Regions from separate parts of the Ciceribacter thiooxidans genome, predicted to be linked through region 1. Evidence: riboswitches for the same ligand, from Rfam matches in the RefSeq annotation. Region 1 holds a riboswitch; each other region holds the start of a gene.
What was found. Region 1 has a riboswitch for thiamine pyrophosphate ahead of thiC (phosphomethylpyrimidine synthase ThiC). Riboswitches for the same ligand answer to the same signal wherever they lie in the genome.
Positions count from the first base shown of each region.

Region 2: linked by a shared signal. The riboswitch ahead of thiB (thiamine ABC transporter substrate binding subunit) and the one ahead of thiC (phosphomethylpyrimidine synthase ThiC) in region 1 are both predicted to bind thiamine pyrophosphate.
Region 3: linked by a shared signal. The riboswitch ahead of thiD (bifunctional hydroxymethylpyrimidine kinase/phosphomethylpyrimidine kinase) and the one ahead of thiC (phosphomethylpyrimidine synthase ThiC) in region 1 are both predicted to bind thiamine pyrophosphate.

Region 1 is NZ_CP059896.1:407,982-418,666, forward strand. Features, by position in the region: partial or broken gene H4I97_RS01840 (erythromycin esterase family protein) at 1-1,107, shown strand, start outside; gene H4I97_RS01845 (thiamine phosphate synthase) at 1,121-1,735, opposite strand; gene H4I97_RS01850 (thiazole synthase) at 1,732-2,505, opposite strand; gene thiS (sulfur carrier protein ThiS) at 2,507-2,704, opposite strand; gene thiO (glycine oxidase ThiO) at 2,701-3,696, opposite strand; gene thiC (phosphomethylpyrimidine synthase ThiC) at 3,698-5,530, opposite strand; TPP riboswitch at 5,624-5,755, opposite strand; gene glgP (alpha-glucan family phosphorylase) at 5,937-8,450, shown strand; gene H4I97_RS01875 (hypothetical protein) at 8,611-8,868, shown strand; gene H4I97_RS01880 (HPF/RaiA family ribosome-associated protein) at 8,966-9,514, shown strand; gene H4I97_RS01885 (DUF3775 domain-containing protein) at 9,582-10,022, opposite strand; gene H4I97_RS01890 (hypothetical protein) at 10,304-10,531, shown strand; gene H4I97_RS01895 (YbaN family protein) at 10,640-10,685, shown strand, end outside.
Region 2 is NZ_CP059896.1:3,591,607-3,602,291, reverse strand. Features, by position in the region: gene leuD (3-isopropylmalate dehydratase small subunit) at 1-390, shown strand, start outside; gene leuB (3-isopropylmalate dehydrogenase) at 537-1,649, shown strand; gene H4I97_RS17790 (phosphatase PAP2 family protein) at 1,688-2,584, shown strand; gene H4I97_RS17785 (RNA polymerase factor sigma-32) at 2,825-3,700, shown strand; gene H4I97_RS17780 (M48 family metalloprotease) at 3,719-5,221, opposite strand; gene H4I97_RS17775 (thiamine ABC transporter ATP-binding protein) at 5,514-6,230, opposite strand; gene thiP (thiamine/thiamine pyrophosphate ABC transporter permease ThiP) at 6,214-7,857, opposite strand; gene thiB (thiamine ABC transporter substrate binding subunit) at 7,862-8,881, opposite strand; TPP riboswitch at 8,929-9,044, opposite strand; gene H4I97_RS17760 (ABC transporter ATP-binding protein/permease) at 9,241-10,685, shown strand, end outside.
Region 3 is NZ_CP059896.1:3,186,290-3,196,974, reverse strand. Features, by position in the region: gene H4I97_RS15730 (peptide chain release factor 3) at 1-1,215, shown strand, start outside; gene H4I97_RS15725 (LysE family translocator) at 1,221-1,832, opposite strand; gene H4I97_RS15720 (AraC family transcriptional regulator) at 1,915-2,715, opposite strand; TPP riboswitch at 2,844-2,941, shown strand; gene thiD (bifunctional hydroxymethylpyrimidine kinase/phosphomethylpyrimidine kinase) at 3,031-3,846, shown strand; gene H4I97_RS15710 (flavin reductase family protein) at 3,859-4,389, opposite strand; gene H4I97_RS15705 (GFA family protein) at 4,427-4,831, opposite strand; gene H4I97_RS15700 (pirin family protein) at 4,942-5,853, opposite strand; partial or broken gene H4I97_RS15695 (class II glutamine amidotransferase) at 6,095-6,906, shown strand; gene H4I97_RS15690 (MmcQ/YjbR family DNA-binding protein) at 6,919-7,272, opposite strand; gene coaBC (bifunctional phosphopantothenoylcysteine decarboxylase/phosphopantothenate--cysteine ligase CoaBC) at 7,269-8,489, opposite strand; gene ubiB (2-polyprenylphenol 6-hydroxylase) at 8,588-10,162, opposite strand; gene ubiE (bifunctional demethylmenaquinone methyltransferase/2-methoxy-6-polyprenyl-1,4-benzoquinol methylase UbiE) at 10,225-10,685, opposite strand, start outside.

The sequences.
Region 1 (10,685 bases):
TTTACCATCGTTGCGGTGGAGGCCGACTGGCCGGATGCGGCCATGGTCGACCGGCAGACTCGCGGCCTTCCGCCGCGTCCGGACCAGCCGACGCCTTTCGAGCGCTTCCCGGTCTGGATGTGGCGCAATGCCGAGATGGCGGAATTCTTCGCCTGGATGCGGCGCCACAACAGCGGGCGCCCGCGCACGGAATGCTGCCGTTTCTACGGTCTCGACATGTACAACCTGACCGCCTCGATCGCCTCGGTGCTCACCTATCTGGAAAGCGTCGACCCGGCGGCGGCGGCAACCGCCCGCGAGCATTACGGCTGCCTCACGCCGTGGCAGCACGATCCCTCGACTTACGGACGGGCGGTGCTGACGGATGCCTATCGCAAATGCGAGGAGAGCGTGGTCGAGCAGTGCCGCAGCCTGCTGGAAAAACAGCTCGAATACGAGCCGCACGACCGTGAGGGCTTTCTCGACGCCGCCCAGAACGCCCGCCTCGTGGCGGCGGCCGAACGCTATTACCGCATCATGTTCTATGGTGGCGCAGAAGCCTGGAACCTCCGCGACACGCAGATGTTCGACACGCTCGAACGGCTGCTCGACGCCCATGGTCCGGATGCCAAGGCAGTGGTGTGGGCGCACAATTCCCACGTCGGCGACGCGCGACATACCGAACTCGGCGGCGCCCATGGCGAACTCAGCCTCGGTGAACTCTGCCGGCGGCGGTTCGGCGAGGCGGCGGCGCTGATCGGCTTCGGCACGCATTCCGGAACGGTCGCGGCGGCGAGCGACTGGGACGGCGACATGGAGATCAAGACCGTGCGTCCGGCGCTGGAGGAGAGTTACGAACGGCTCTTCCATGACGCCGGCCTGTCGCCCGCCCTTGTCGATTTTGACGAGCGCCGGGAGCTGCGGGATCTGCTCGGGACGCCGATGCTCGAAAGGCTGATCGGGGTGATCTACCGGCCGGAAACCGAGCGCCGCAGCCACTACGTCGAAGCCTCCCTATCGAGCCAGTTCGACGCCTATGTCTGGTTCGACGAGACGCGGGCCGTGCATCCGCTGACGGTTCATTCGGAGCACGAAGGCGTGCCGGAGACCTATCCGTTCGGACTGTAGTTCGGCCCTGGCGTCAGTCTCTCCCGCGCCAGCGCTCGGTCGCGGCAATCCACGCCCGCGTCCGGGCCTCGGGGTCCGGGTTGCGGGTGATGTCCGTGACGACGGCGGCGCTGTCGGCCCCGTGGGCGAAAACACCTTCGAGCCGCTCGACCGTGAGGCCGCCGATTGCCACCAGCGGTAGCGGCCCGATCTCTTGCCGCCAGGCCGAAAGACGGTCGAGGCCTTGCGGCGCCCACTTCATCTGCTTCAGGATCGTCGGATAGACGGGCCCGAGCGCCACATAGTCCGGTTGCACCGCAAGCGCCGTGTCGAGTTCTGCCTCGTCATGGGTGCTGATGCCGAGCTTTATGCCGGCAGCGCGGATCGCCTTCACGTCGGCGTCGGCGAGGTCTTCCTGTCCGAGGTGCACGAAATCGCATCCTTCATCGATGGCGATCCGCCAGTAGTCGTTGACGATCAGCTGGCAACCCGCCCCCGCGCAGAGGGTGCGGGCACGGCGGATTTCTTCGCGGAGCGCTGCCTCCGGCATGTCCTTGATGCGCAGCTGCACGAGCTTGACCCCGAGCGGCACGAGGCGTTCGATCCACGCGGCGCTGTCGACGATCAGGTAGAACGGATCGAGCTTCATGCGAAAACTCCCTTGCCGATGACAGGTGTAGAAGGAACGGCCATGTCGCGCGGTGGAAGAAGCCCGGCGCGATGGGCCTTGCGGCCGGCGATAATCGCTTCCGCGAAGGCCTCGGCCATCGTCGGGGGGTCGCCGGCGCCGGCGACCGCGGTGTTGAGGAGGACGGCGTCGAAACCGAGTTCCATCACCGCTGCGGCATGGGACGGACGGCCGATTCCGGCATCGACGATGAGCGGGATATCGGGAAATTCCGCCCGCATCGCACGGAGCCCGGAGACGTTCTGCGGACCGGCGACGGTGCCGATCGGTGCGCACCACGGCATCAGGACCTTGCAGCCGGCGGCAAGCAGCCGTTCACCTGCCACCAGATCGTCGGTTGTATACGGGAAGATCTCGAAGCCGTCCGCGGAGAGGATACGGGCCGCCTCGACCAGCTGGAAGAGGTCTGGCTGCAGGGTATCGTGGTGGCCGATCAGTTCGAGCTTGATCCAGTTGGTGCCGAAGAGATCACGCGCCATCTTCGCCGTCAGAACGGCTTCCGAGACGCTGTGGCAGCCGGCGGTGTTGGGTAGCACCCGGACGCCGAGATCGCGAATGAGTTCGAAGAAGGCGCCGCCCGTCCTGCCGCCGGCCGTTTCGCGCCTGAGCGAAACCGTGACGATCTCAGTGCCGGAGCGGCGCGCGGCTTCCGCGAGGGTCGCCGGAGAAGGATAGCGCGCGGTGCCGAGGAGGAGGCGGGAGGTGACTTGCGTTCCGTAGAGTTCCAGCATGTCAGCCTCCCTGCATCGGCGAGAGGACCTCGATCCGGTCGCCGTCGGAAAGCGGGCAGGCGGGGCGATCCTCGCGGTGGACGAGCTCGCCGTTGACGGCGGTCGCCAGCCATTCGCCCTCGTATTCGAGGACGGTGAGGAGGTCGGCAAGCGTCGCGGCGGCGCTTTCGATGGTTTCGCCGTTCACGATATAGGTCATTGCAGTGCTCCCTGTGCGTAGAGCGGATCATGTCCGCCGGCGCAGATCCTGTCCGCCAGCTGCTGCGCCATCGCGGGAGCGAGCAGGAAACCGTGGCGGTGCATGCCGGCGATCGAAAAACCGTCCTCCTGATCGAGGACCCGCGGCAGATTGTCGGCGAAGGCCGGGCGGACGCCGACACCGGTCTCGACGAGGCGCGCCTCGCCGAAGGCGGGATGCACGGCATAGGCAGCGTTGAGGAACTCCATCACCGAACGTGCCGTGATCGGGCCGTCGTCATCCGTCTCGATCATCGTCGCCCCGACCATGAAGCGATGATCCTCGCGCGGTACGATGTAGAGCGGGTGACGCGGATGGAGCAGGCGGACCGGCCGCGAGAGAGTGATTTCCGCGGTTTCGAGGAAGAGCATCTCGCCGCGTACGCCACGCAATCCCGGCGTCGAGCCGATCGCCGCCGCGCCGGTGCATTCGACGACCGCAGAGTAGGCCGTTTCCGTCGGCGCTTCGGTGCTGCCGAGGTGGAAGCGCACGCCCTTTTCGACCAGCGCCTCGTAGAGCCCGGTCATCGCCTTGCGCGGGTCGAGATGGGCTTCTTCGGGGAAGAAGAGCGCGCGATCAAAGCGCCCGGCGAGATCCGGTTCGAGTTCGCCGATCGCATTGCTGCCGACCCATTCGTATCCCCGCGTGCGGGAGGCGAAGCGGTCGAGTTCGACACTGTCGCGGCCGGCGGCGATGACCAGCGTCCCCTTGCGGGACACTTCGCCGGGGACGGCCTCGGTCCACCAGTCGGCGGAGGAAAGGCCGAGGGTCAGCACCGCTTCCTCGGCCGCCTCGCGTTCGCAGTAGGGGGCGAGCATGCCGCCGGCATAGGTGGAGGCGCCCGTACCCACTGTCTCGGCGGCATCCATCACCTCGACGGAGATGCCGCGGCGGGAAAGTTCGAAGGCTGCGGTGAGGCCGGCGACGCCGGCCCCCTTGATCAGAACCGTCATCTCACTCTCCCGGCTGGCTTTCTGCCGTATTCGCGACCGGCATATAGAGATCGCCGCCCTGACGGTATTTCGCCGCCATGGCTTCCAGCCCCTCCTTCTGCGCCTCTGCCCTCAGATCATGGGAGATGCGCATGGAGCAGAATTTCGGACCGCACATGGAGCAGAAATGGGCGACCTTGTGCGCCTCCTTCGGCAGCGTCTCGTCGTGCATCGAGCGCGCGGTATCTGGATCGAGGGAGAGGTTGAACTGGTCCTCCCAGCGGAACTCGAAGCGGGCGCGGGACAGCGCATCGTCGCGGACCTGCGCGGCGGGATGGCCCTTGGCGAGGTCGGCGGCGTGGGCGGCGATCTTGTAGGTGATGACGCCCACCTTCACGTCGTTGCGGTCGGGCAGACCCAGATGCTCCTTCGGCGTCACGTAGCAGAGCATGGCAGTGCCGAACCAGCCGATCATCGCCGCACCGATGCCGGAGGTGATGTGGTCGTAGCCAGGCGCGATGTCGGTGGTCAGCGGCCCGAGCGTGTAGAACGGCGCCTCGCCGCAGGTTTTCAGCTGCTTGTCCATGTTCTCCTTGATCTTGTGCATGGGAACATGGCCGGGGCCTTCGATCATTACCTGGCAATCCTTTGCCCAGGCGATCTGCGTCAGCTCGCCCAGCGTCTCCAGTTCGGCAAACTGTGCGGCGTCGTTGGCATCCGCAATCGAGCCGGGCCGAAGGCCGTCGCCGAGCGAGAAGGAGACGTCATAGGCGCGGCAGATGTCGCAGATTTCCTCGAAGTGCTCGTAGAGGAAGCTCTCCTTATGGTGATGCAGGCACCACTTCGCCATGATCGATCCGCCGCGTGAGACGATGCCGGTGACGCGGTTGACGGTGAGCGGGATGTAGTGGAGCCGGACGCCGGCATGGATGGTGAAATAATCGACGCCCTGTTCCGCCTGCTCGATCAGCGTGTCGCGGTAGAGCTCCCAGGTCAGGTCTTCGGCGATGCCGCCGACCTTTTCAAGCGCCTGGTAGAGCGGCACGGTGCCGATCGGCACCGGCGAATTGCGGACGATCCATTCGCGGATGTTGTGGATGTTGCGTCCGGTCGAGAGGTCCATGACGGTGTCGGCGCCCCAGCGGATCGCCCAGACCATCTTCTCGACCTCTTCCTCCATTGAAGAGGTGACGGCGGAATTGCCGATGTTGGCATTGATCTTCACCAGGAAGTTTCGGCCGATGATCATCGGCTCGCTTTCCGGGTGGTTGATGTTGGCGGGAATGATCGCCCGGCCGGCGGCGATCTCCTGGCGGACGAATTCCGGCGTCACGTGATTGGGGATGTGCGCGCCGAAGCTCTCGCCGTCGCGGATGAGCGCCTCCTTCGCCGCCTTGCGGCCGAGATTTTCGCGGATGGCGACGAACTCCATCTCCGGCGTGACGATGCCGGCGCGCGCGTAGGCGAGCTGCGTCACCGCCTTGCCGTTGCTCGCACGCGAGGGCGTGTTACGGACCGGAAATTCCGGCACCAGCCGTTCGCCGGAGGCAAAGCCGTTGTCTTCCGGCAGCACGTGCCGGCCGACATAGGTCTCGACATCACCGCGGGCGGCGATCCAGCGTTCGCGCAGCCGCGGCAGGCCGGCCTTGATGTCGATCGCCGCGGAGGGGTCGGTGTAGGGACCGGAGGAGTCGTACAGGACAACCGGCGGCTCGCCTGAAGTCGGATGCAGGGCGACCTCACGCATCGGCACGCGAACGTCGCCGTGACGGTCTCCGTCGATGTGGATCTTGCGAGATGCGGGCAGGGGACCGGTCGTCACCTGCAGTGTCGGTCTGGTTGCGGCAATGTTCATGGTTGAGGCTCCAAGTTGCTATTTGGAGACCCAGTTCCACGCCGGAATGATGAGAAATACGCCCCTTGCGGTCCTCTTACGGATTCCGCAATCGTCTCAGCGCTCGCACCGTCCCTACGCCAGTATGAACTGGATCAGGTTCAACGGGTCACTGCGCTGCTTGCCCTTGTCGGGGATCGCCCAGCAGTATCTCAGCCCCTTGGCGGGACCCCCCTGGTGAATGGGCGAATGCTAAGGCAGTATACCGCGCATTGTCAATCCGCAAGCAGGGAGGCCGATCGGATGTCATATGGGGAGCCTTCGATTTCAACGGGATAGCCGAATCCGCGAATGCTGCTACAATCCGGTACCGGATCGGCCGCGACGACGCGGAAATCGACCGACCTCGCTTGAAGCGGAGGGAAGAGTGCTGACGCAGACGGAATTCGATCAAGGCTTCGATGCGCTGCAGGAGCTCGCCCTCGACATCCGGTGGTCGTGGAATCATGCGACGGACGCCATCTGGCAGGCGCTCGACGGTGAAATGTGGGCGCTGTCGCGCAATCCGTGGACGATCCTGCGGAGCGTCTCTCGCGACAGAATTCGGGCGCTTCTCTCCGATCGTGAGTTCTCTGAAAACCTGGCCGCACAGCTTGCCGAATCGCGCCGGTTGCGGCTGGCACCCGGATGGTTTCAGGAAGCCCATCCGGGCGACGAATTGCGGACGGTCGCCTATTTCAGCGCCGAGTTCATGCTCGACGAGGCGCTGCCGATCTATTCCGGCGGGCTCGGGAATGTCGCGGGCGACCAGCTGAAGGCGGCGAGCGACCTCGGCGTGCCGGTGGTCGGGGTTGGGCTTCTCTATGCGCGGGGTTATTTCCGCCAGTCGATCACGCCGGACGGACGGCAGGAGGCGCTCTATCCCGTCAACGAACCGGAGCAGCTGCCGCTGCGACTGCTGCGCGAGCCGAGCGGCGAGTGGCTGCGGCTGGAGCTGGAATTGCCCGGCTACAGGCTCTGGGCCAGAACCTGGGAAGTGCAGGTCGGGCGCACGCGGCTTTTCCTTCTCGACCTCAACGATCCGGCCAATCCGCCCGCCTATCGCTGCGTCACCGGCGAGCTCTACGGAGAAGGCCCCGAGACGCGTCTGAAACAGGAGATGCTGCTCGGCATCGGCGGGTGGCGGCTCCTGAGGGCAATCGGGCTCGATCCCGAGATATGTCACATGAACGATGGGCACGCCGCCTTCGCTGCTCTCGAACGGGCGCGCTTCTTCATGCAGGACCATGGGGTTCCGTTCGCGGAGGCGCTGCTTGCCACACGCGCCGGCAACCTCTTCACGACACATACGGCGGTTGCCGAAGGGGTTGACCGATTTCCTTCTGAGATGATCGCTCGCTTCTTCCGCCGCTACGCCGAAAAGGAACTCGGGCTCTCTCTCGACGACTTTCTGGCGCTCGGGCGAAGCAATCCGAGGGATACCACCGAGCCGTTCAACATGGCCTATCTCGCGGTCCGGGCGAGCGGCGCCGTCAATGCCGTCAGCGCCCTCCATGAAGAGGTGAGCAAGGCGCTTTTGCAGCCGCTCTTTCCCCGCTGGCCGGCAGGTGAGGTTCCGGTCGGCCACGTGACCAACGGCATTCATGTGCCGACATGGGATTCGGCGGCGGCCGACGCATTCTGGACGGAGGTGACCGGCAAGGACAGGTGGCGCGGCGATCTCGCCGGGCACGAGGCAGCGATACGCGATGTACCTGCGGCGCGGATTTGGCAGCTGCGGGCCACAGGCCGGGGACAACTCGTCGAAAGGGTGCGAGACTGTTGCTGCCGTCAACTAGCAGAGGATGGTACCCCCTCGAGCGAGATCGAGGAGTCGCGCGCAATCTTCGATCCCGACGCCCTGACGCTCGGCTTCGCCCGACGGTTCGCGACCTACAAGCGTCCCGACCTGCTGCTCTATGACGAGGACCGCTTGCGGCGCCTCCTCACCGATACGCGCCGGCCGGTACAGCTCGTCGTTGCCGGAAAGGCGCATCCGCGGGATACAGCCGGACAGGCGCTCGTCAAACGATGGACCGATTTCGCCAGACGCGCGGAGGTTCGCTCGAGGGTCGTCTTCCTGCGCGACTACGACATGCAGCTGGCTCAGGTGCTGGTGCAGGGCGTGGACGTCTGGATCAACACGCCCCGCCGTCCTTGGGAGGCGAGCGGAACGAGCGGGATGAAGATCCTCGTCAACGGTGGCCTTAATCTCTCCGAAATCGACGGCTGGTGGGCGGAAGCCTTCACTTCGGAGGTCGGCTGGGCGATCGGTGATGGTGTCGAGCATCACGATTTTGCCGATCTCGACCGGCGGGAGGCGGAGGAGCTCTACGAGCACCTCGAGCGTGACATTGTTCCGGAATTCTACGAACGCGACGCATCCGGCATCCCGCTGCGCTGGGTTGATCGTATCCGCGAAAGTATGGCGCGGCTGACTCCGCAGTTTTCCGCCAACCGGACGGTACGGCAGTACGCGGAAGATTTTTATCTGCCCGGCGCACGGGCCTTTGCCGCGCGCTCGGCGGACCGCGGCGACCTCGCGCATGCGCTCTGCCGGTGGAAGACCGAGTTCCGCCGGTGCTGGCCGCATGTGCATTTCGGCGAAGTCCGTTCGACGTCTTCGGAGAGCGAGCATGTCTTTTCCGCCGAGGTCTACCTCGATGATCTTGCCGCCGAGAGTGTTCGCGTCGAACTCTATGCCGATGCTGCAGGAACGCAGTCCGCCTTCAAGGCGGTGATGGATCGTGCGCCGCCGACCGCGACCTCGGGCGGCTGGAACCTCTATTCGGCGCATGCTCCGGCCGAGCGACCGGTGTCGGACTTCACGGCGCGGATCGTGCCCTTCCATCCGGACCTCTCCGTGCCTCTAGAGGCCGGCGAGATCCTTTGGCAGCACTGAGGCGCGTCCGTCCAGGTTCCCATGTGGACTGCCGCCCCGCAAAGCGCTAATTTTAGAATGTCCTCAAGCAGGGATCTTGGTCGACTTGACCTTGATCAACACATCGATGCGCAAACGGCGCTTCCATTCTAGTCAACGCGGTCGAGAAAGGAATGCCGACATGGTGTCACAATCACAGCTCACCGGTAACGACATTCGCCGCATTTGCGGCCACCTCCCCGATTGGAAAATCACCGAAATACTCGTCTGCGGCGGCGATATCGCAGCGCTCGAACAGGCCATGGCATGGTCGATGGGCGATGACGAGACGACGCCCGAACGACATCTGTCGCCCGAGAGCGCGGCAGCAAGAATCCTGGATGTGCTTCTTGCCGAAGAAGAACAGGATGAATGGGAGGCTGGACGCGGCCCGGAATGACGGGTTCGTCCATCGGGGCCGGTCATCTGCCGGGGTGACCTCAGCCTGTCGCGGCTCTGCCGCCATCGTACCCGGCGACAGCGTCTGGAGAACAGTTATGGAAGTCACACCCCGCGTCACGTTCCGAGGCATGGACCATTCGGAAGCGGTCGAAGCTGCCGTGCATGAAAGGATCGAGCGCCTCGGGCGCTTTCACGATCACATCACATACTGCAGCGTCGTGATCGAGGCTCCGCACAGGCACAGCCAGAAGGGCAAGATTTATCACGTCCGGGTCAACATCAAGGTTCCGGGCCGCGAGATCGTCGTCGGTCGCGAGTCGGAGGAGAACCACGCCCACGAAGACGTTCTCGTCGCGATCCGCGACAGCTTTGACGCGGCGCAGCGCCAGCTCGAGGACGTCGCCCGCAAGATGACCTCCTATCGGGTGAAGGAGCATCCGGTCGCGATGCGGGGAACTGTCGCCCGCGTCATCCCGGACGAGGGCTTCGGTTTCATCCTCGGCGCAGATGGCCGGGAATACTTCTTCCGGCGCGAGAGCTTGACCTCGGAGAGCTGGGGCACACTGGGTGAAGGCACCAAGGTGCGGTTTGCCGAGCATGACGGCGAGAAGGGGCCATATGCCTCGGCCGTGACCCCGGACTGAACAGGACCGAAATCGGGCGGGCGCTGTCAGCGCCCGCTCTTTCGTTGTTCAGGTGATGTCAGTCCGCTCAGAGGCGGCCGAGCTCGAAATCGGCGCAGGACATGTCGAACTGCGACAGCGCCTCTTCGAGGTAGTCGGCGAGAAGCGGCAGGCCGAGCAAGTATTCGGCGGTCTTGTTGTTGTGCGCCCGTGCAGCTTCAGCACGGATATCCGCCCATTCGGCAATGGTGCCGTCGCCGCGTCCGAGCCAGGCAAGCGCCACCAGATCGACTTGCTCGTCGACGTTCATGTCGCCGATCAGCGCGGTGATCTCCTCGACGACCGGATCGTCGGGATTATCCTCGAGCACCGAGTACATGTGATCGTCCGACGCGTTGGAGGCCGGATCCGGGATCGTCTGCTCGTCCTTGGCGTCGAATTCCCGCGCCTTTACGACGATGAAGCAGACTTCTTCCGGAGAGATGGAAAGTTCAGGCAAATCGGCGGCTTCTACTGGCTCACGTGCCATAGGCTGTCTCCCGCAATACTGGTTGGTTCACGACGGCGCCATCTACGACGCCCATCATACGCTCCGGATAGTTCTCCTGCCACAGGTATCGGTTGCGTGTCTCATGGAACGCAGATCACGGCAGGCCGTTCCACGCCGAGCACGGTCGTCGCCCTTGTCGGCGTTTTGCCGCAGCCTCCCGAGTGTCCGCTGGCGCGTTTTCGCTTGCGCCGTTTCAGCTGCAGGCGCAACTTGTCATTGTGCGGCATGGCCCGCACATTCTCCTTTCTGGAGGTGCGATAATGGCGAAACCCGAAGAAGCTCAATCTGCAGGCTGGTTCGATGGGTTGCTCAGGACGCTGGCGCGTCTCGGCATCCTGCGTTACGGCGGCAAGGCGGCAGTCTACCATTCCGGCAGCGAGCGGCCCACGGAGTTCCTGATGCCGGATGTGCTGAACGCCGAGCGCGACATGCCGCCGATGAAGGAACTTGGTGCCGCGTCGAAGCAGGACAAGACCGAGAAAGGCTAGCGCCGATCGGCAGCTGCTTTCACCGACAACCGGCCGGCGCGGTTCGTGAGTATTTGACCCGGCAAGCGCATTGCCTACATAGTGGAGGCAACACGCCGAGAGAGAGCTATGCGCATCATTCTCCTGGGCGCCGGCTGGATCATGGTCGCGGTCG
Region 2 (10,685 bases), 480 kb from region 1:
GCCGGAGACAACTTTGGCTGCGGCTCCTCTCGCGAGCACGCCCCCTGGGCACTGCTCGATTTCGGCATACGCTGCGTAATCTCCACATCGTTCGCCGACATTTTCTACAACAACTGCTTCAAGAACGGCATCCTGCCGATCGTCGTCAGCCCCGAAAACCTGGACAAGCTGATGGACGACGCCGGCCGCGGCTCCAACGCCGTTCTGACCGTTGACTTGGAAGCCCAGGAAATTACCGGCCCCGATGGTGGAACGATCAAGTTCGACATCGATCCGTTCAAGCGCCATTGTCTGCTGAACGGCCTCGACGACATCGGCCTGACACTCGAGAAGGCGGCGAGCATCGCGACTTTCGAAAAGGCCAATGCCGTTGCTCATCCTTGGGCATAAACTCTATCAAGAATTTCGATGAAGGCGGCCTTGCGGTCGCCTTCATCGCTTTGGGCCAAGGGCGTACCGCTTACGGTCTTGCCGCGCTTGAAATGGCGGGCAGCTGCCGATAAAACGCCGCAACTTATTTGAAGCAGGGGTCTCCCATGACAGTGCGCAAGCTTTTCCTTCTCCCCGGCGACGGTATCGGCCCGGAGGCCATGGCCGAGGTCCGCAAGATCATCGCTTACATGAATAGCGAGATGAAGGCCGGGTTCGAGACCGACGAGGGACTTGTCGGGGGATGCGCCTACGACGCACACGGCGCTGCGATCTCCGAAGATGACATGGCCAAAGCGATGGCTGCAGACGCCGTACTCTTCGGCGCCGTCGGTGGCCCGAAGTGGGACGCCGTTCCTTATGACGTCCGCCCGGAAGCCGGCCTTCTTCGTCTTCGCAAGGATCTGGAGCTCTTCGCCAACCTTCGTCCGGCGATCTGCTATCCGGCACTCGCCTCGGCATCGTCGCTGAAGCCTGAACTGGTCGAAGGTCTCGACATCCTGATCGTGCGCGAGCTCACGGGCGGCGTATATTTCGGCGAACCGAAGATAATCACCGATCTCGGTAACGGCCAGAAGCGTGCGATCGACACGCAGGTCTACGACACCTACGAGATCGAGCGTATTGCGTCGGTCGCCTTCGAGCTTGCCCGTACCCGCAAGAACGCCGTTTGCTCGATGGAAAAGCGGAACGTCATGAAGTCGGGCGTGCTCTGGAACCAGGTCGTTACCGAAGTTCACAAGGCAAAGTATCCGGACGTCAAGCTCGAGCACATGCTGGCCGACGCCGGCGGTATGCAGCTGGTGCGCAATCCGAAGCAATTTGACGTCATCGTCACGGACAACCTCTTCGGTGACATGCTCTCCGACGTCGCGGCGATGCTCACCGGCTCCCTCGGCATGCTTCCCTCGGCATCGCTCGGTGCGCCCGATGCGAAGACCGGCAAGCGCAAGGCCCTCTACGAACCGGTTCATGGATCCGCACCCGACATTGCAGGGAAGGGTGTTGCCAACCCGATCGCGATGATCGCATCGTTCGCGATGTGCCTTCGTTACTCGTTCAATATGATCAAGGAAGCCGACACTCTGGAAAAGGCGATCGCAAACGTTCTTGAAAAAGGCATCCGGACAGGTGACATCATGGCGGAAGGTTGCCGACAGGTCGGAACCTCGGACATGGGCGACACCATTCTCGCCGAGTTCAAGGCACTTTCCGCATGAGGATCTGACGGCCCGGCCCGCGCAACCGTGCGGGCCTTTTGGTTGCATGGGTGAATTATTTACCGAGCGCTATTTGCCGCCCGGCAATTGCTAGGAGCCGTGAGGCTCGAGGACGGAGCGTGGCAAAGAGCCGCCAGCTTAGAACCGCTGAGAAGAGAAACGCAGGCGCAATCGCGGCTTGGCTGAGAGGCCGCCGCGAAAGGAACACGCTTCCTGCATCTTCGTCCTACTGGCAGGTTTTTCTATTCGTCACCGCCAACCTCGTCCTGCTTGCGTTCCTGGTTTTCGACGTGCCAGCGGCAGCGACGGCCGGAGACGTGCCGGCCGCAGTACGTTCAGTCAGTCGCGCTGTTACCGATATCGGTAAATCCGGGTGGATACTTTTCGGATCGGCCTTCGTCTTCTTCGCAGCATTCGTGGCAACGGGCAGGATCGAAGACGCCAGAAGGCGTTTTCAGGCGCTCTACACGAGCCAAATTTCGCTCTATCTCTTCGCAACTGTCGCTCTCTCCGGACTCTCGGCAAATCTGATCAAGCGCGCCATCGGCCGCGCTCGGCCGGTTCAGTTCGAGGAATGGGGTGTATTCGGCTTTTCCCCCTTTGCCGGAAGCGCTCGCTTCGAAAGTTTCCCTTCAGGTCATGCAACGACAATCGGCGCACTGTTCATGGCTCTTGCGCTGCTCCTACCGCGTCATCGGGCCGTTCTTGCCATGCTCGCCATCTGGCTGGGCATGACGCGAGTCATGGTAGGAGCGCACTATCCCAGTGATGTAACCGCCGGATTGGCGTTCGGCGCCTGGTTCTCGCTGTTGATCGCGATCGCCTTTTCGCGGTACGGTATCGTCTTCAAGCCCGGCCCGAACGGGCTGCCGGTGCCACGACTTGCTCTTCCGCACAATATCTGGCCGAATCTTCGGATGCGGCGATCACGCTGAGGATGCCACCCTTCCGTACCTTCACAAGTGCGTGAGAAGGGCCATTTCTGCTTAACGCGATGCACCGATCTGGTGACGGATCCGTAAAATAGTCGCGTAATGTTCCGCACCAACTGATTCTCGCCGGATCCAAGGTCGAGAAAGTTTGCCCGATCCGTGGAACCCGGGCTCCGCTTACCCGTTCATCAAAGGCCGTCAGTGCTCGTGCCCAGCACGGCCATCCAAGTTTTGGAGACGCAAATGAACGCCATGTCGGTTGACAGACACATTATCCGTTTTGCCATGGCTCAGCCATATCTGGAGCGCGAGGAGGAGGTCGATCTCGCCAAAAGATGGAAAAACGGTCAGGACCGGGACGCCCGCAATCGGATTGCCTATGCGCATATGCGCCTTGTCATCGCCATGGCAACGAAATTCCGCGGCTTCGGTCTTCCGCTGAACGATTTGATCCAGGAAGGCTATATAGGCCTTCTCGAAGCAGCTGCGCGCTTCGATCCGGCGAGGGAGGTCCGCTTCTCTACCTATGCAGGATGGTGGATCCGCGCTTCAATGCAAGATTACATTCTCCGCAACTGGTCGATTGTCCGAGGCGGAACGAGTTCATCCCAGAAAGCTCTGTTCTTCAATCTTCGCAGGCTGCGTGCGAAACTGGCGCAGACCGACAGCCATCTGAGCGATCAGGCCATTCATCAGCAGATCGCCGCCACGCTCGGCGTTAGCCTAGCTGACGTTCAATCGATGGACGCCCGTCTGGCCGGGAGCGATGCTTCCCTGCAGACACCGATCATGGGCAAGAACGGACAGGGCGTCGAACAGCTCGAAATGCTGGAGAGCGAGGAAATTCCGCCCGACGAACAAGTGCGGGGCAAGATCGACGGCGAACGCTGGTCGAAATGGCTCAAATGCGCCATGGAGCGACTGAACGATCGTGAAACCCGCATCATTCGTGCACGTCGCCTCTCCGAAGATGGTGCAACACTCGAAGAGCTCGGCGCCGAACTCGGCATCTCCAAGGAAAGGGTGCGCCAGATCGAAACCCGCGCGATGGAAAAGCTGAAGACGGCCCTGAGCAGTTGCGGCCCCACCGCCGGCGAGCTTCGCGAACTTGCCACCTGATAGCAGCGGCTCCGGACGTCACTCCGAGATGATCTTAACCCGACTTCCCGGCGCGAGCGTCGAGCCGGTGTTGAGCGCGTTGATCAGCTTGAACAGTTCGAGCTTCCGTTCCGTACCCATCATTCGCGCCGCAAGTGAGCCGATCGTATCGCCTTGCCCCACGGTAATGACGCGAACGCGCAGCGGTTTCAGGGACGCGGCTTCCTGTCGGGTAATCCGTCGGAAGCTCGAGCGGAGTTTCTCCGCGGTGGGCTCCAGGGCCGGGCTGCCTTTCGGCACCGCCGTCAGGAAACGAAAGATCTGCGGACCGATCCGGATGACGGTGACGTCGAAATCCCATCGTTCCGCGGAGGCCTTGGCAGTGGCTGCCTCAAGACCGTTTACAGTCGTTGCACGAATAGTCTCGGGAAGCAGCCCCGTCACCCACCCGCTCGAAATGTAGTTGGAAAGGCTGCGGCGGTCGCTGTCGGCAATCCCATCGAAGCGAATCGCGACGTCCCCCGGTCCCGTTGCCAGCACTGCTTCGACCTTATTGTCGATCTGGAATCCATTCGGGACGTCGAAGCGGATACCAAGTCCGGCATGCAGGAAAGTCTGCCCACGGACGTAACCCTCCTGCGGGCTGTCGCCATAAAGCAGGCCGTCGATTCCCTGTAGGTAATAGTCACGTCCCGTTTCGCCGTGTGTTCCCTCGGGACCGAAGGCACGCGCATGGCGGCGGGCCAGTTCCACGCGCTGCGGAGCATTCGGGTGGCTCGACAGGAAGTCGAGGCTCTGGTCCGAATAGGGATCGACCGAGGTGAAATGACTGTAGGCCGCCATCGAATCGAGGAACCGCGCTGCAGCGTAGGGATCGTAGCCGGCTTCGCCCAACGTTCGCACCCCGATCACGTCCGCCTGCAACTCCTGCTGACGCGAGAATGCCGCCAGGCGGAGCTTGCCGCGCGCCAGCGCCTGCTTGCCCGCAAGATCACTCGAAAGAACCTCGGCTACCACGCGGCTGGCGATCACCTCCGCCTCTTCGCGACGTTGCCGCTCGATTCCATGGTTGGCCGTGACGTGAGCCATTTCGTGCGACAACACGGCTGCGACCTCCGATGCGTCGTTGGCAAGGGCAAGGAGACCGCGGGTGACATACAGATAGCCGCCAGGCAGGGCAAAGGCGTTGATTGCCGGAGAGTTCAGGATCGTGATTCGGTAGGACTGGTTCGGGTTCTCCGAAACAGCAGTCAGCGCGCCCGCAATCCGCGCGACCAGTTTCTCCGTTTTCTCATCGTGATACTCGCCGCCATAGCTTGCGACGATTCGTGGGTGTTCGCGCGCGCCCATCTGGGCCCGTGGATCACCCTTCTGAACCTCTTCGACGATCTGCGGGGTGTTCGAAGGAGAGACATCCGCAACGTAAGCCTGTTCGAACAACGACTGGCATGACGATAGCAGCGCAGCCAACGAAACGGCTGCGAGCAGATTTAGCGACCCCCGCAATCCCCGCGTACGCGCAAAAGGACCAGGCGCCCACATGTGTCTGTCCGTCGGAGCTGGCATTCTGCCCGGGCTACCTTCCTTCAATACGAGCGACCGGCACCAATGACTGCCACCCTCGATTAACATTACCGGCTGCGTATTCTTCGTGTCTTCGATATGTCCGAAACAACATCATTCAACCGGCAACCACAACCAGCATATAGGAAAAGGAGCCTTCTCCGGTAAGACAATACCGAGGCATATACGCGGAAAATGCATCATCCGAGCTGCGAATGCCACCGGGGCGCGTCCAAATTATGGCGACGGCACCGAGATGCAACACTCCGCCTCAGCCGCCGAGAAAGGCCCTCACGGCTTCGATATCGCGGCGCTGGAGAAATACCTCCACCGGACCGGAGAAGGAAATTCTTCCCCGATCGACAAAAAGCACGTGCTCCGCAAGGCGCGCCACCTCGTCCGCATCGTGAGTGATGATGACCACCGTGTTGCGCGTTTCACGATGCAGAGCTTGAAGAAGGTCCGCCATGGCCGATCGCGACCCAGGATCCAGCGCCGCGAAGGGCTCGTCCAGAAGCAGTACTGGTTTGCGCCGCACAAGCGCCCTTGCGAAAGCGACACGCTGACGCTCCCCGCCCGAAAGCGTCGAGGGGCGCCGACGCTCGAAACCTTTCAGGCCGACCCGCTCCAGCGCCGTCGATACCATCTCCCGTTCCTTCGCTCCGAGATGAAGACCCGGGTTGATTCCGAGCCCCACATTCGTGAACAGATCAAGGTGGGCAAAGAGATTATTGTCCTGAAAGATAAGCGAAACCGGCCGGTCAGACGGCAGGACGCCGCGTACATCTTCTCCTTCGATCGACAACCGGCCATGATCCGGCGTCTCGAAACCGGCGATCAGGTTCAGGAGCGTCGATTTTCCTGAGCCGGAGGGTCCGGCGACCGCGGTGATCGTCCCCTTGGGAATTCGGCAGTCGAACAGGAAATCCCGGGCTCCGAGCCGGAGCCGGACATTGTCGAGGACAACGGCATTACACTGGTCCGGCATTCTCGACATCATCCTTCCGGGACTGGGCGCCGGTGGTGCCGGCGAGGGTTAGAAGCAGACAGATCAGGCCGAGAATCAGGGCAAGTCCGTCGGCGTCGTTGGTCCGGTACTGTCCCATACGATTGTAAATCAGCCACGGCAATGTCGTGATTTTCTCAGATCCGAAAAGAGCCACGGCTCCCAGATCTCCGAGCGAAAGCGCCATGGCGAAGGAAAGAGCGGTCAGCAATGGCTTTTTGAGAAGCGGCCAGTCGATCAGTCGCAGTTTTGAAAACCCGGCGATACCCAGACTGAAAACCAGACGTCCCGTCGCGGCGCGATGGGTTGCCAGTGCAGGCGCCAAGACCCGCATGACGAACGGCAGGGCCATTAGCGCATTGATACCGACGACGACCGCCGGTGCGAAACTCGCGATGTCTCCCATTGATCTCAGTGCCATGAACCACCCCGTCGCGAGCACGATCGTCGGGACCAACAACACGAGAGAAGACACGCCCGACAGAAGTAGCGAGATGCCTTTCATGGTTAGCGAGGGCCGCCGCAAGAGACTGATCACCGTTTGCGCGTGGATGGTCGCCAGCGCAAGCAAGAGTGCCGATAATGCCGACCCGAGAGCGATTGCAAGGCTTGTCGCCGCAGCTCGCAGAAATGCCTCTTCGGTGAGAAGCTTGAGGAGATCAGCCCTGAGGCCGGCAACGACGACTGCCCCGAGAGGGAGAGTAAGAAACAACACGGCGGCGACGAGCGCGGTACCGTCCGAAAGACGCGCTTTGAGGCCCAAACCGTCGAATCGTCGTGGCGGACGACCGAGCGTCTTCCCGTGCTCCGCCGGCGCAGGAAATAGGGCCATGGCCACCAATATCAAGGCCGTAACGGCGATCTGCAAGAAGGCTAGCGACACAGCCCGCTCCGGATCGAAATCAAACCGAAGGGCTTGGTAGATCGCCACCTCGAGCGTTGTCGCGGCAGGACCTCCCCCGAGAATGAGGACAAGCGTGAAGCTGGTGGCACAAAGCATGAATACGAGACCGGCGATGCCGGGAATGAGCGAGCGAAGCGCGGGCCATTCGATGAAACGGAAAATCGCGCCTGACTTCATGCCAAGCGTCGCACTCATCAGCCAATATTCGGAGGGTAAACGCTCGAGTCCAGCAAGCATCAAGCGCGCGGCAAGCGGCAGATTGAAGAAAACGTGCGCGAGCAAGATGCCGCCGAGACCATAAATGCTAACTGGCTCCGCCTTGCCAAGGAGGAGCAGCCCATCGTTGATCAATCCCTGCCGCCCCCAGATGCCGATCAGGCCGAGAGCGCCGATCAGAACAGGAAGTCCCATCGGCACCGCCATCAGTCGGATCACCCACATGCGTCCTAGGAAACGTGTCTGACGGGCGAGTGATCTAGCGACCGGGATCGCAAGAATCACCGAAAGTGCAGTCGAAAGTGCCGCCTGCAACAGCGTGAAACGCAGCACGGACAGGAGCAGCGGGTCGGAGAAGAGTACCGTTAAGCCACCTTCCCCGCCGTAGTGGAGCAACGCCAGGATTGCGACACCGACGAATATCCCGATGGCGACAAGACTGAACGCTCCGCCAAGGAAACCCGTCAAACGCTGCCGTCTTCCCAGCATGTCGTTACTTGAGCGTCATTGCTGCGAGCCACTCGTCGATCCACGCCTTCCGGTTGGCTGCGACCTCCTCCGGAGACATCAGGAACGTCTTGGAGGGGCTGACCAGCTTTCCGAAGGCCTCCGGTAGCGGCTCCGACGTCGGTGCGGCAGGCATCATCCAGTTGTTGGTCGGAATGGTATTCTGGAACCCGGGGCTCAGCATGAACTTGAGGAACTTGCGCGCGAGGTCCTTCTCGGGCGCATTCTTGAGCAAGCCGGCGACTTCGATCTGGATGTAATGGCCTTCGGAGAAGGCGGCAGCCTGGTAACGCTCGGTTTCTTCGGCGACCATATGATAAGCCGGTGACGTCGTGTAAGAGAGTACCATCGGCACCTCACCCTTCGTGAACAAGCCGTAGGCTTCCGACCAGCCGGGCGTCACGGTCAAGATACGGCCTTTCAGCTTCTGCCAGGCGGCCGGCGCTTCATCGCCGTAGATCGACTTGACCCAGAGCAGCAATCCGAGTCCGGGCGTTGACGTTCTGGGATCCTCGATCACGATCTTCTGCGAAGGATCGCCCTCCACGAGTTCCTTCATGCTCTTCGGGGGCGTCTTCAGTGCCTGCGTATCGTAAACGACTGCGAAATGACCGTAATCATATGGAATGAAGGTGTCGTCGGAGAAGCCGCCGGGAACCTTGACCGCCGAGGTGTCGACACCGTGCACGTCGAAAAAGCCGGTCTGTTTCGCCTCGGCAACGAGATTGGTGTCGAGCCCGAGGACGAGATCGGCCTTGCTCGCATCGCCCTCGAGTTTCAGGCGCGTCAGCAAAGCAACCCCATCGGCGACGCCGACGAAATCCACCTGGCATTCGCAGGTCTTCTCGAATGCTTCCTTGACCTTTGGACCCGGGCCCCATTCGGAAATGAAGCTTTCGTAAGTGTAGATCGTCAAAGTCTTGTCGGCCGCCAAAGCGGGAACAGACGACAGCACTGCAATTGCCGCCACGCCGAGATGCGTGCAGCCGGAAAGAACGGATATCATGGTTCGCATAGGCGCCCCTCCTTCGTGTTTGTTTCCGGGAAAAGGGCGTCTGTTACGCGTCTAATCCCTCCGCCGGTTCGAGCCGGATCAGGTTCCGCGGGTTGGTGTTCACCTCTCAGCCACCAGGTCATTTAAGAGCCTTTTGGCACCCCGTTAGAGCAGGGAAGAAATAGCGCGGCACCTCGTATCACGCAAGCTCCGGACAACTGCCCGGCCGGATTGTCACGGCTTTCAATGGCGTATTATGACGAAGCTTGTCCTTCCCGCCTTTTTCATGCCACAGCAGTCAGCTTATCAACCGATCGGCAAGTGCTTGGCCCGTAATATCCGGCCATCTGTTGCGCGGAAGAACCTGACCCATGACCAATGCAGAGCCACTAGGACGATCCGGAGCCGAGACGGCCTACGAGATCGGCTTCAAGAGGCAAATCACGATTGCGGCAGAGTCCTTCTGGGAGTCGCCGGTGCGCAATCGCATACTTCTCGTTGCGGCGGCCTTGCTGACGATCATTCTCCTCACGGCCTACGGCCAGATCCTTCTCAACCGCTGGAATGCACCTTTCTACAATTCGCTGGAACGCCGCGACCTGCCGGAATTCATCGTCCAGCTGAAAAACTTTGCATTCATCGCCGGGTTCCTTCTGTTGCTCAATGTCGTGCAGACCTGGCTCAATCAGATGGCAGCGCTCTACATGCGAGAAGGCCTGTCGCGCGATATTGTCGACCGGTGGCTGACCGACCGGCGAGCGTATCGGCTTTCGCTTTCGAGCCCCCTTGGCGTCAACCCTGACCAGCGACTACATGAAGATGCCCGCAAGCTCTCCGAAATGACCACTTCGCTGACGATCGGCCTCGTCCAGGCAACGATCTTGCTCGTCAGCTTCATCGGCGTGCTTTGGCAGCTGTCGAGCGGCTTTGTCTTTCATGTCGGCGATACGAGTTTCTCGATTCCCGGATACATGGTTTGGGGGGCGGTCTTCTATGCCAGCATTGCCTCACTGGCCAGCAATCTCGTCGGCTTTCGGCTCACGCGCATCAATGCCGAACGATACGCCCGCGAAGCCGATCTGCGCTTCTCGCTGATGCGCACGAACGAGAATCTCGAAGCCATTACACTTGCGCGCGGCGAAGAGGGCCAGCGCCAGCGCATCCATTTCAGGATTGACGGCGTTATAGCAATGATTCGCCAACTCGCGATGGCGCTCACCAATCTTACTTGGGTTACCGCCGGCTTCGGCTGGCTCGCGCTCGTCGTCCCGACATTGATCGCATCTCCGGCCTATTTTGCGGGATCTATGAGCTTCGGCGAATTGATGATGTCGGCAGCCGCGTTCAACCAGGTCCACTCGGCGCTGCGCTGGTACGTCAACAATTTCGACTCCATCGCAGACTGGAAGGCGACCCTCCTACGTGTAATGAGTTTCAGGGCGGCGCTCATTGAAATGGATGATTTCCATCCCGAGGGAAGCGAGATTCTGCTGAAACACGGAACAGCGGGACAGCTCGCTTTTCGGGGCATAACGATTTGCGCAAAGCCGAACGGCAACAGCTGCGAGCACGCCTTTCGCCTGCGTGAACCGGATCCCGTCATCAATCCTGGCGAAAAGGTCATGATCAACGGCGACCACGGCGTCAACCGGAAGCTGCTCTTCGATGCTCTCGCCGGGCTTTGGCCGTGGGGAAGCGGATCGATCGAACTTCCGGAACAGGAAATTCTCTTCGTTCCGCAACTGGACTACCTGCCCGAAGGACCACTTCAGGATGCTTTGCTGTTCCCAGCGGCGGCCGCAGAGTTCTCCGATGA
Region 3 (10,685 bases), 880 kb from region 1:
AAGCTCTTCGAAGTCTGCCGCATGCGCGACATTCCGATCATCACGTTCGTCAACAAGATGGACCGTGAAAGCCGCGATCCCTTCGAAATCCTCGATGAGGTGGAGGAGAAGCTCGCTCTCGACACCGCACCGGTCACCTGGCCGGTCGGCCGCTCGAAGACCTTCTGCGGCTCCTACAATCTGGCGGACAATACCTTCCGCGGTTCCGACACCCAGGTCGAGCCCTTGAAGGTCAACGGTCCGCAGAGCATTGCCGAGCACCTGCCGGAAAACGAACGTCAGACCTTCATCGAAGAGCTCGCGCTTGCCCAGGAGGCCTGCCGGCCGTTCGACCGCAAGGCCTTTCTCGAAGGCCACCTGACGCCGGTCTTCTTCGGCTCGGCGCTGCGCAATTTCGGTGTGCGCGATCTCATCAACGCGCTCGGCGCGTTCGCACCGCCGCCGCGCGACCAGGTGGCTGACATCCGTACGGTACACGCCGCCGAAGATCGGATGACGGCCTTCGTCTTCAAGATTCAGGCCAACATGGATCCGAACCATCGCGACCGCATCGCCTTTGCCCGCATCTGCTCGGGCAAGCTTGAGCGCGGGATGAAGGCGCGGCTGTCGCGCACCGGCAAGCAGATGGGTCTCACCGCGCCCCAGTTCTTCTTCGCCTCCCAGCGGCAGCTCGCCGACACCGCCTATGCAGGCGATGTCGTCGGCATTCCGAACCACGGCACGCTACGGATCGGCGACACGCTGACCGAAGGGGAATCTCTGGTCTTCCAGGGCGTGCCGAACTTCTCGCCGGAAATCCTCCGCCGCGTACGGCTCGAGGACGCGATGAAGGCGAAGAAGCTGAAGGAGGCTCTCCAGCAGATGGCGGAAGAGGGTGTTGTGCAGCTCTTCCAGCCGGAAGACGGCTCGCCGGCGATCGTCGGCGTCGTCGGCGCGCTGCAGCTCGACGTCCTCAAGGAGCGACTTTCGGCGGAATACGGCCTGCCGGTTTCCTTCGACATGCCGCGTTTCTCCGTTTGCCGCTGGATTTCGGCCGATCAGCCGGGCGAACTCGAAAAGTTCATGACCCAGCAGCGGGGCAATATGTGCCGCGACCTCGACGGCGATCCGGTGTTCATGGCGCAGGACGCTTTTTCGCTTCGCTACGAGGCTGAGCGATATCCTGCCATCAAGATGGTCGCCATCAAGGAATATCACGTCGCCAAGGCGGCGTGAGTTTCCTATCGGTCGGCGAGCGCCAGACGTAACCCGAGGACCGCGAAAGCACCGGAAAACGATCGGCGCAGCCACAGCTGCAGCCGAGGCCGACTGATGACGTGGCGCCGCGTGGCCGCGGCGAAGACTCCGTAGCCCATGAAGACCACGAAGGTCAGTCCCATGAAGACGCTGGCCAGCACCAGCATGTGCAGGGATGCGTTCGGTGCGTTCGCGGGGACGAACTGTGGCAGGAAGGCGAGAAAGAAAAGTGACAGCTTCGGATTGAGGATGTTGAGGAGCAGGCCGTCGGTAATGATCTTGCCTGCGCCGGAGGCTGCACGGGTCGAGGTGACCTGAAGCACACCCTCGTCCCGCCATATGCCCCATGCCATGAAGAGCAGATAGGCGACGCCGAGATACTTGACGGCCTGGAACGCGAGGGCGCTCGCGTGAAGGAGTGCCGCAAGGCCGGTTACGCTCGCCGCAACATGGGGGATGATGCCGAGCGTGCAGCCGAAGGCGGCGATCACGCTTGCCCGCCAGCCGGCGCCGAGAGCATAGGCGATCGTGTAGATGACACCGGTGCCGGGCAGAAGGATGATAATCAGCGACGTCAGGAGGTATTCTGGGGTCATAGCGGCTCTCCTCTTTTGGGCTGGAGAGCGAAGCAGACACCGGAAAGCGGCGGCGGGTCTTGAACGGAATTGCAGCTGGCTCTCAGTGGACGGCCGCGGCATAGGCGCCGGGCGTGACCCCGTATCGCTGGACGAAGGCGCGAGTCATGTGACTCTGATCGGCGAAGCCGCTTGTCGCTGCCGCCTCCGCAAGTGGAGAGCCCGCGTCGATCATGCGCCGAGCCAAGTCGATCCGCCTCTGGATCTGGTAGGCGTGCGGCGTGAAACCGGTCTGCCGTACGAATGCCCGCAGCAGCTGAAACTTGCTGAGGCCGGCTTCCTGCGCAAGATCGGTGAGGGTGGTCGGACGTGCAGGGTCGTCATCGAGCCGTTTCGCAGCGCGCCGGATACCGGCACTTCTCGTCGCGGCCGCCGTCGCGCTCGGCTGCAACACGGAGGCGATGAGCGCCAGAAGTCCTGCCTCGCTCTCAAGGAGCGCCCCGTCGTCTGCCGTCACGGCGGCGAAGAACTGTCGAAAGCGCCCCGCGAGACGGACGTCTTGGATGACCGGATGTTCGAACTCGAACGTCCCCCTGCCGCCCTCGGTGATCTCCAGCGCCGCGGCCGCTATCGTCTCGGGCAGGAGGTAGAGCATCTGCCAGAAACGACCGTGATCACCGATCGGCGTACCGTCGTGCACTTCTCCGGGATTGACGGTGATGATGTCGCCCGGACCCGCCTCCACCACACCACGCCCACTCAGGGACTTCTGTGCACCCCGGCGAATGATCCCGACCCCGAAGGCGTCGTGGGTGTGGCGCGGAAAGCTGTGTCGCGTGTCGGCAGTCACTGCGGTCACGCCGAAGAGCGCAGTGTTCGTAATGTGGAATCGGCCCTTACTCATGCGCACGACGGCTCCGATGTGCTGCCTAGGTGGACTCTGTCAGCATCATGCAGAGTGCCAGCTTCGTCTTCCACCGGCAACCGTCCTGCGACAGCCTGCGTGACAGCCGCGGCGATCTGTGCGACAGGATGGTGAGACGGGGGCGTCCACCGGAAGGTCGGGCTGAGAAGAACCCTTTGAACCTGAACCAGATCATGCTGGCGGAGGGAGTCGTTTCGGGTTGAGGGCCGCTGGTACCCAGTCCCGCGACCTTTCCGTAGGGAAAGGCTGATGATGAGTGATCTTCAGAACGCAGACAATACACCGCGGGCACCGGTGATCGCCAACGCCCTTTCCATTGCCGGTTCCGATCCCTCAGGCGGTGCCGGCATCCAGGCCGATCTCAAGACGTTTTCGGCACTGGGCGTGTACGGTATGGCGGTGGCAACCGCCCTCACGGCACAGAACACGCGAGGCGTGACCGGCATACACGTCGTGCCGCCGGATTTCGTTGCCGAGCAGATCCGGGCCGTCTTCGCCGACATAAGGGCGGGCGCCGTGAAAATCGGCATGATCGCCAATGCGGCGATTGCAGGAGCCGTCGCCGACGTGCTCGCGCGTCATGCCGATGTGCCTGTCGTTCTCGATCCAGTGATGATCGCCAAGGGTGGCGCGCCACTACTGACGGATGACGCGGTGATGGTCCTGAAAACACGGCTCCTGTCGCTCGCCACAGTCGTCACGCCGAACCTGCCGGAGGCGGCAGCTCTTCTCGGTGAGCCCGAGGCCCGCGATCGCGACGAGATGGCCGGTCAGGCGCTGCGACTCGTGGGGCTTGGCGCGAACATGGCGTTGGTCAAGGGCGGGCATCTTCCCGGAAACGACAGCCCGGATGTGCTCGCCTCTGCGGCGGGCCTCACCTGGTTCGAGGCACCGCGCGTTGCGACCCGCAACACGCATGGCACCGGCTGCACGCTGTCGAGCGCGATCGCTGCCGGGCTTGCCAAGGGAGCATCGCCGGAGAAAGCCGTCGTGGTGGCCAAGACCTATGTCGCGGGAGCGATCGATGCCGCGGATGCCTTGAGCGTGGGTTCCGGGCATGGGCCTGTGCACCACTTTCATGCGCTCTGGAAAAGCGAAGGCGCAGCGTAACAGGCCAGACTGTCAGGGCATCTGCGAGTCGAGCGTGATCTCCTCGCCGTCGATGGCGAATGTGCCGTAGCCGCGATGATGAATGGTTCGCGGTGCCGCTTGGGCGGGATCATACCAGGCCTTCACCACCTCCAGCACGAAGAGATTGTAGCGTGGCACGAAACCCTGATCGACCACGCGGCATTCGAGATTCGCGAAGCAATCGCCGATGAGAGGCGCACGCACTTCCTCGGCGGGCAGCGGCGTCAGGCCGATCGTCGCGAACTTGTCGGTATCCCGGCCGGAGCAATTCCCGACTGCGACCACCTTCTCGGCAAGCTCGACCGTCGGGATGGCGATGACGCATTCGCCGGTTTGCTGGAGCGCGTGAAAGCTGTGGTCCGCCCCGCTAACAATGCACGCGATCATCGGCGGAGTAAATTCCACCATCATGTGCCAGGACATGGCCATGACGTTCGGGTGTTCGTTTTCCGAGGTCGTCAGGAGGACGACCGGGCCGGGCTCGATGAGTTGGTAGACCTTGGCAAGCGGAAACTCCTTCATTGCGGTCTTCTCCTGTCAGCGAGTTTGTCCCTTGCATTCAGTCGCCGTCCTTTCCGGGCAGGGCACGGATGTCATGGACAAACGGCAACGCAGAACGCAGCCAGAACTGTCGGCTCGGCATCAGCTTCCGGCGCTGGCGGATCGTGCCGATGCGAATGCCGATCCGGGCATCGCTTGCATCGCCGCTGGCGCGATAGATCGGCGAGCCGCATTTCGGGCAGAAGTATTGCACACTGACCGCACCACTGTCGCCGATCTTTGTGTAGGCTTTCGGCGCGTTGCCGCGAAGGGTGAAACGGTCGCGGGTCGCGGCGACCGTGACACGGTAGGCACTGGCTGTCAGCGATTGGCAGTCGGTGCAGTGGCAGATCGAGACCTGGGTGGGGTCGATGTCAGCCTCGTAGCGGACGTAGCCGCAATGACATTGCCCGTCTATATGCATCGGCGCGCCTCCTTCGGGTTCTTCCATGGAACCTAGGGCGGATCGCCGCAGTGTCGAACGCGGTATCCGACGGCGCCGGACGTGGAGCCCGGCGCCGTCCATTGCTGCACCTAGTGATCGGCCTTGATGAAGGTGCCGTTCTGCAGGTCACGCATCGCCTGCATCAGTTCCTCGCGGGTGTTCATGACGATCGGTCCGTGCCAGGCGACCGGCTCCCGGATCGGCTTGCCGGTGACGAGCAGGAACCGGATACCCTCCTCGCCGGCCTGTACCGTGACCTCGTCGCCGGTATCGAACACAACGAGCGTGCGGTTGCCGGAAAGATCCCGGATGTTGAGTTCCTGGCCCTGGTACTCTTTCTCTACCTTTACGCCGAAAGGCTTGGAGGCATCGCGGAAGGTACCGGAGCCGGCGAAGATGTAGGCGAATGCGGACCGATAGGTATCGACCGGGAAGCTCTTCCGCTTGCCCGGCGGAACCGAGATGTCGAGATAGACGGGCTCGGCGGCAATACCGTCGACCGGACCCATCTTGCCCCAGAAGTCTCCGGTGATGACGCGGACTGCGGTGCCATCATCGTCGACGATCACGGGAATGTCCGCGCTCTTGATGTCCTGGTAGCGCGGTGCCGTCATCTTCAGCGACGACGGCAGGTTCGCCCAGAGTTGGAAACCGTGCATCCTGCCAGCGAAATCACCTTTCGGCATCTCCTGGTGCATGATGCCGCTTCCCGCCGTCATCCACTGTACGTCACCGGCACCGAGCAGGCCCTGATTGCCGAGGCTGTCACCGTGCTCGACGGTGCCCGCAAGCACGTAGGTGATGGTCTCGATGCCGCGATGGGGGTGCCACGGAAAGCCGCGGATGTAATCCGACGGATTGTCGTTGCGGAAATCATCCATCATCAGGAAGGGATCGGTCATCGACGGATCGCCGAAGCCGAAGACGCGATGCAGTTTGACGCCGGCCCCTTCCATTGTAGGGGTGGCGCGACTTTCATGTTTCACAGGTCGAATGGACATTGGATTGCTCCTTCCGAGCGGAATTTCAGTTGCCCCCAATATAGGGAAATACGACGGGTGGCGAAGGCCGTTCCCCGGAACGCACTGTTCACAGAACGCAATCCTCCGGCGCAAAATGTGATCGCGCCGGCCAGTCAAAATTCGGCCGCGAATGGGCTATTTAGCTTTCGTTATCCAATTCAGGCAAAAATAGTTAATTCCTTGCCGCCATTGGCGGAACGCATCCGGAGTCTATTGCAGCATGTGTCGCTGGGCAGCCTATCGCGGTCAACCGATCTATCTTGAAGAGCTCGTCACCTCTCCTGCGCATTCCCTAATCGAGCAGTCCCACTGCGCGACCCGCGCGAAGACGGCGACCAATGCAGACGGTTTCGGCATTGCCTGGTATGGGGATCGTCCGGAGCCCGGACGCTTCCGCGATGTTCTGCCGGCCTGGTCGGACTGCAATCTCAAGAGCATGGCACGGCAGATCCGTTCACGGCTCTTTCTGGCGCATGTTCGTGCGGCGACGCATGGTTCCACACGTCGGGACAATTGCCATCCCTTCGTCTGCGACACCTGGTCCTTCATGCACAACGGCCAGATTGACCACTTCGACCGTTTGCGTCGGTCGATGGAATCGATGCTGGACGACGAACACTTCAATGCGCGCGTCGGCACGACCGACTCCGAACTCCTGTTCCTGCTCGCCCTGCAGTTCGGCATGCGCGAGCGACCTCTCGCCGCCATGGCCGAGGCAATAGGCTTTGTCGAACAACTGAGCATCAATCTGACCGGCAGCGTAAAGGTGCGGTTTACTGCGGCCTTTTCCGATGGGCACACGCTTTACGCAGTGCGCTATGCGACCGACGCCTACGCGCCGACCCTGTTCGCCGCACCGATGGGGGAGGGCGGGTACTGCCTCGTTTCAGAGCCGCTCAACGACGACACCGACGCCTGGATGGAGATTCCGGCCGGCAGTGCAGTGACACTTTCGGAAAGGGGATCGAGGTCACCCGCTTCCAGCCGTCGGTGGATGGCGCGGCTGTGATGAAGCCGGCGATGGCGAGCTGACCACGCTCGTCTTTAGACCGGAATGCCGAGTTCTGTCCGGAGCTTCTTCGTGAGACCGGCAGCGATCAGATCGTAGGAGCGCCTTAAGTAGTGGCGCAGTTCATCGTCCGACAGCGGCGCGACCGGCGCGACGGCGACCCATTTGCGCTTGGCGAAATAAGGTGCCTGACCGACGCCATCGAGGGCGGTCAGGATTTCGAAACTCTCCTCGCTGACCTTGAACGCGATCTTGGCGCCATCGTCATTGAGGACCGCGAATACCTTGTCTCCGACCTTGGCAACGCGGGACTCCCATTGGTCCACGAGGGTCACGCCAGCCAATCCGGTGACGAAGGCGTCGAAGTCTGCGCGTTCGAAGAGGGTCATCGGACTGCTCCCTGGTTCAGGCGCTCGGCGATCCAGTTTGCCAGACGCTCGGCAACGGCATCCTTGTCGAGCTCCGGCCACTCCTCGACGCCGGTCGTACTGATCAGTTTCACCCGATTGCGCGTGCCGCCCATGATTCCGGTTTCCGGAGAGACGTCGTTGGCCACGATCAGGTCGGCGCCCTTCTTTTTAAGTTTAGTGCGACCGTTCCGCTCGATGTCCTGGGTTTCCGCCGCGAAGCCGACCACGATCGCCGGTCGCTTCTCGTGGTGTCCTACAGTTTTGAGAATATCGGGGTTCTCGGTGAGCTGCAGCGGAGCAGGAGCTTCGCCCGGCCTCTTCTTGATCTTCTGACCGGCGGATGCTGCCACGCGCCAGTCGGCAACGGCGGCCACCATGACCGCGATATCGGTCGGCAGACGGGAGATGACGGCATCCCGCATCTCCTCCGCCCGCTCCACATGAAGAGTCGCGACGCCGGCGGGATCCGGGATGGCGACGGGTCCGGAAACGAGGGTGACGTCTGCTCCGAGCTTTGCGAGCGCGGCAGCAATCGCGTGGCCTTGTCGCCCCGAAGAGCGGTTGGCGATGTAACGCACCGGGTCGATCGGTTCATGCGTCGGCCCCGACGTCACGATGGCCGTTCGGCCGGCAAGCGGTTTCGGGCCGGTGTCCAGAAGGGCTTCCACTGCCGCAACGATATCGAGCGGCTCGGCCATGCGACCGAGCCCCCGTTCGCCGGCCTCCGCCATTTCGCCTTCCGTAGGACCGACGAAAGTTACGCCATCCTCCTTCAGGAGCGTAACGTTACGGCGTGTCGCCGGATTCGCCCACATCATGGGATTCATGGCCGGAGCCATCAGCACGGGGCGCGAGCGCGCAAGTAACACCGCAGAGGCAAGGTCGTCGGCAAGGCCGTTTGCCACCTTCGCCATCAGATCGGCGGTGGCGGGGGCCACGACGATGAGGTCGCACTCCCGCGAAAGACGGATATGGCCGACATCCTGCTCGTCTTCCCGGGAGAAGAGATCGGTGTAGACGTGGCTGGCGGAGAGTGCGCCGACCGCGAGCGGGGTGACGAATTCCTGCGCTGCGCGCGTCATGATCGGCCGGACCGTCGCGCCCCGCTCGCGCAGTCGCCGGATGAGGTCGAGGCTCTTGTAGGCGGCGATGCCGCCGGAAATGACAAGCAGGATGCGTTTAGCGGATAAGCTCATCTGATGGTCCGGTCGCTGGTTTGCGCGAACCTAGCGCAAGGCTCGGCAAATCGAAATCGATTTTCGTGCACCCGCCTGCCGCTGATCATGGCGTCGGATCAGCTGACCTGAACGGCGATGTAGACGAGTGAGGCGGCGATGACCCAGAGCGCCAGTCGGCCAAGCCGGCCATGGCGCGCCTCGGAGCGCCCGATCGCATCCGTGGTCTCCCGGTCGAGGCGCAGGCCGTTCTCGCTCATCGTCATCAGTTCGGCATGGAATTTCTCGGTCTTCACCGCGATCTCGGGGATCGCTTCGGCGAGCCGAACGGCCGCGTGCAATCCGTCCTTCAGGTCGGTGACGATCCTCTTCGGGCCGAGATTGTCGCGAATCCAGCTGGAGACGACCGGCTCGGATGCCTTCCACATGTTGAACTGCGGATTGAGCATACGCGCCACACCCTCGACCACCACCATCGTCTTCTGCAGCATCACAAGTTCGGGACGGGTCGCCATGTCGAAGAGTTCGGTCACCTCGAAGAGCAGCGTCAGCAGCCGTCCCATCGAAATTGTCTCGGCCGGCTGACCGTGGATCGGCTCTCCGATGGCACGGATCGCTTGGGCGAAACTCGCGACGTTGTGGTGGGAGGGAACATAGCCGGCCTCAAAGTGCACCTCCGCGACTCGCAGGTAGTCGCGGGTGATGAAGCCGTAAAGGATCTCCGCCAGAAAACGTCGTTCTTTCTTGCCGAGCCGACCGGCGATCCCCAGGTCGACGGCGACGATCATGCCGCTTTCGTCGACGAAGAGGTTACCGGGGTGCATGTCGGCGTGGAAGAAGCCGTCGCGCAGCGTATGGCGCAGGAAGGATTGGATCAGCGTGTCGGCCAGCGCGTTGAGATCATAGCCCGCAGCCCTGAGTGCCTCGACGTCCGACATCTTGATGCCGTCAATCCATTCCATCGTGACGACGTCACGCCCCGTTCGTTCCCAGTCGACGGCAGGGACTCGAAAACCCGGATCGCTCTTCGTATTTTCGGCGAGCTCGGACAGGGCAGCGGCCTCCAGCCGTAGGTCCATCTCGACCTTGGTCGTCTGCTCGAGCGTGCGCGTCACTTCCACCGGTTTCAACCGTCGCATATGCGGAAGGAAGCGCTCCTGCAGGCGCGAGACGATATACATCGCCTCGAGGTCGGCTGCGAAGCGCCGGCGGACGCCCGGTCGGATCACCTTGATCGCGACTTTCCTGCGGCCCTGTCCAGTTTCGACCTCACCGCGGTGGACCTGGGCAATCGAGGCCGCAGCGATCGGTTCGTCGAAGGAGGTGTAGAGTTCGCCGACGGGACGGCCGAGCGACTCGCGGATGGAGAGCTTGGCAGCTTCGGTCGGGAAGAACTCCATGCGGTCCTGGAGGCCGGAAAGGTCTTCCGCGATCTCGGCGCCGACGACGTCAGGACGGGTCGCGAGGAACTGGCCGATCTTCACGTAGGACGGGCCGAGGCGGGCCACCGCCTTCGATAGGCGATCCGAGCGCCGTTCACGCATCGCGCGCTTGCGGGCAAAGAGCCCCGCGGCCGACTGGGCGAAGACGACCATCGGCGGCAGACCCTCGGAGGGCAGCGCGGAGATCACGCCCTCGCGCACCAGAACCCAGCCGACCCGTGCAAGGCGGAAATATGCGCCGATCGTGCTCATCGTGCGTTTTCAGCCTCGATGGCTCTCTCGAGGAGGGACTTCATGGACAATGCCCTCATCGGTCAGAGCTTCCAGCCGGAGTGCAGTGCGGCGATGCCACCGGTGTAGTTGGTGAAGGTGACGCGCGAGAAGCCGGCCTTCGAGATCATTGCGGCGAAATCGCGCTGGTTGGGGAACTTGCGGATCGATTCCACCAGATACTGGTAGGGCTCGGCGTCACCCGTGATCATCCGCCCGAAATGCGGGATCGCTTTGAACGACCATTCGTCATAGAACCGGTCGAGCAGCGGCATGTCGACTGCGGAGAACTCCAACACGAGCAGACGCCCGCCGCGTTTCAGCACGCGGTGGGCTTCTTTCAGCGCGACGTCGATATGCGGCACGTTCCGGATGCCGAAAGCGATGGTATAGGCGTCGAAACTGTTGTCTTCGAAGGGCAGTTCTTCGGCGTTCGCCTCAACAAAGGTGACATTGTCCGAGAGCTCCTTCTTTGCGGCGCGTTCGGCGCCGACGGCGAGCATCG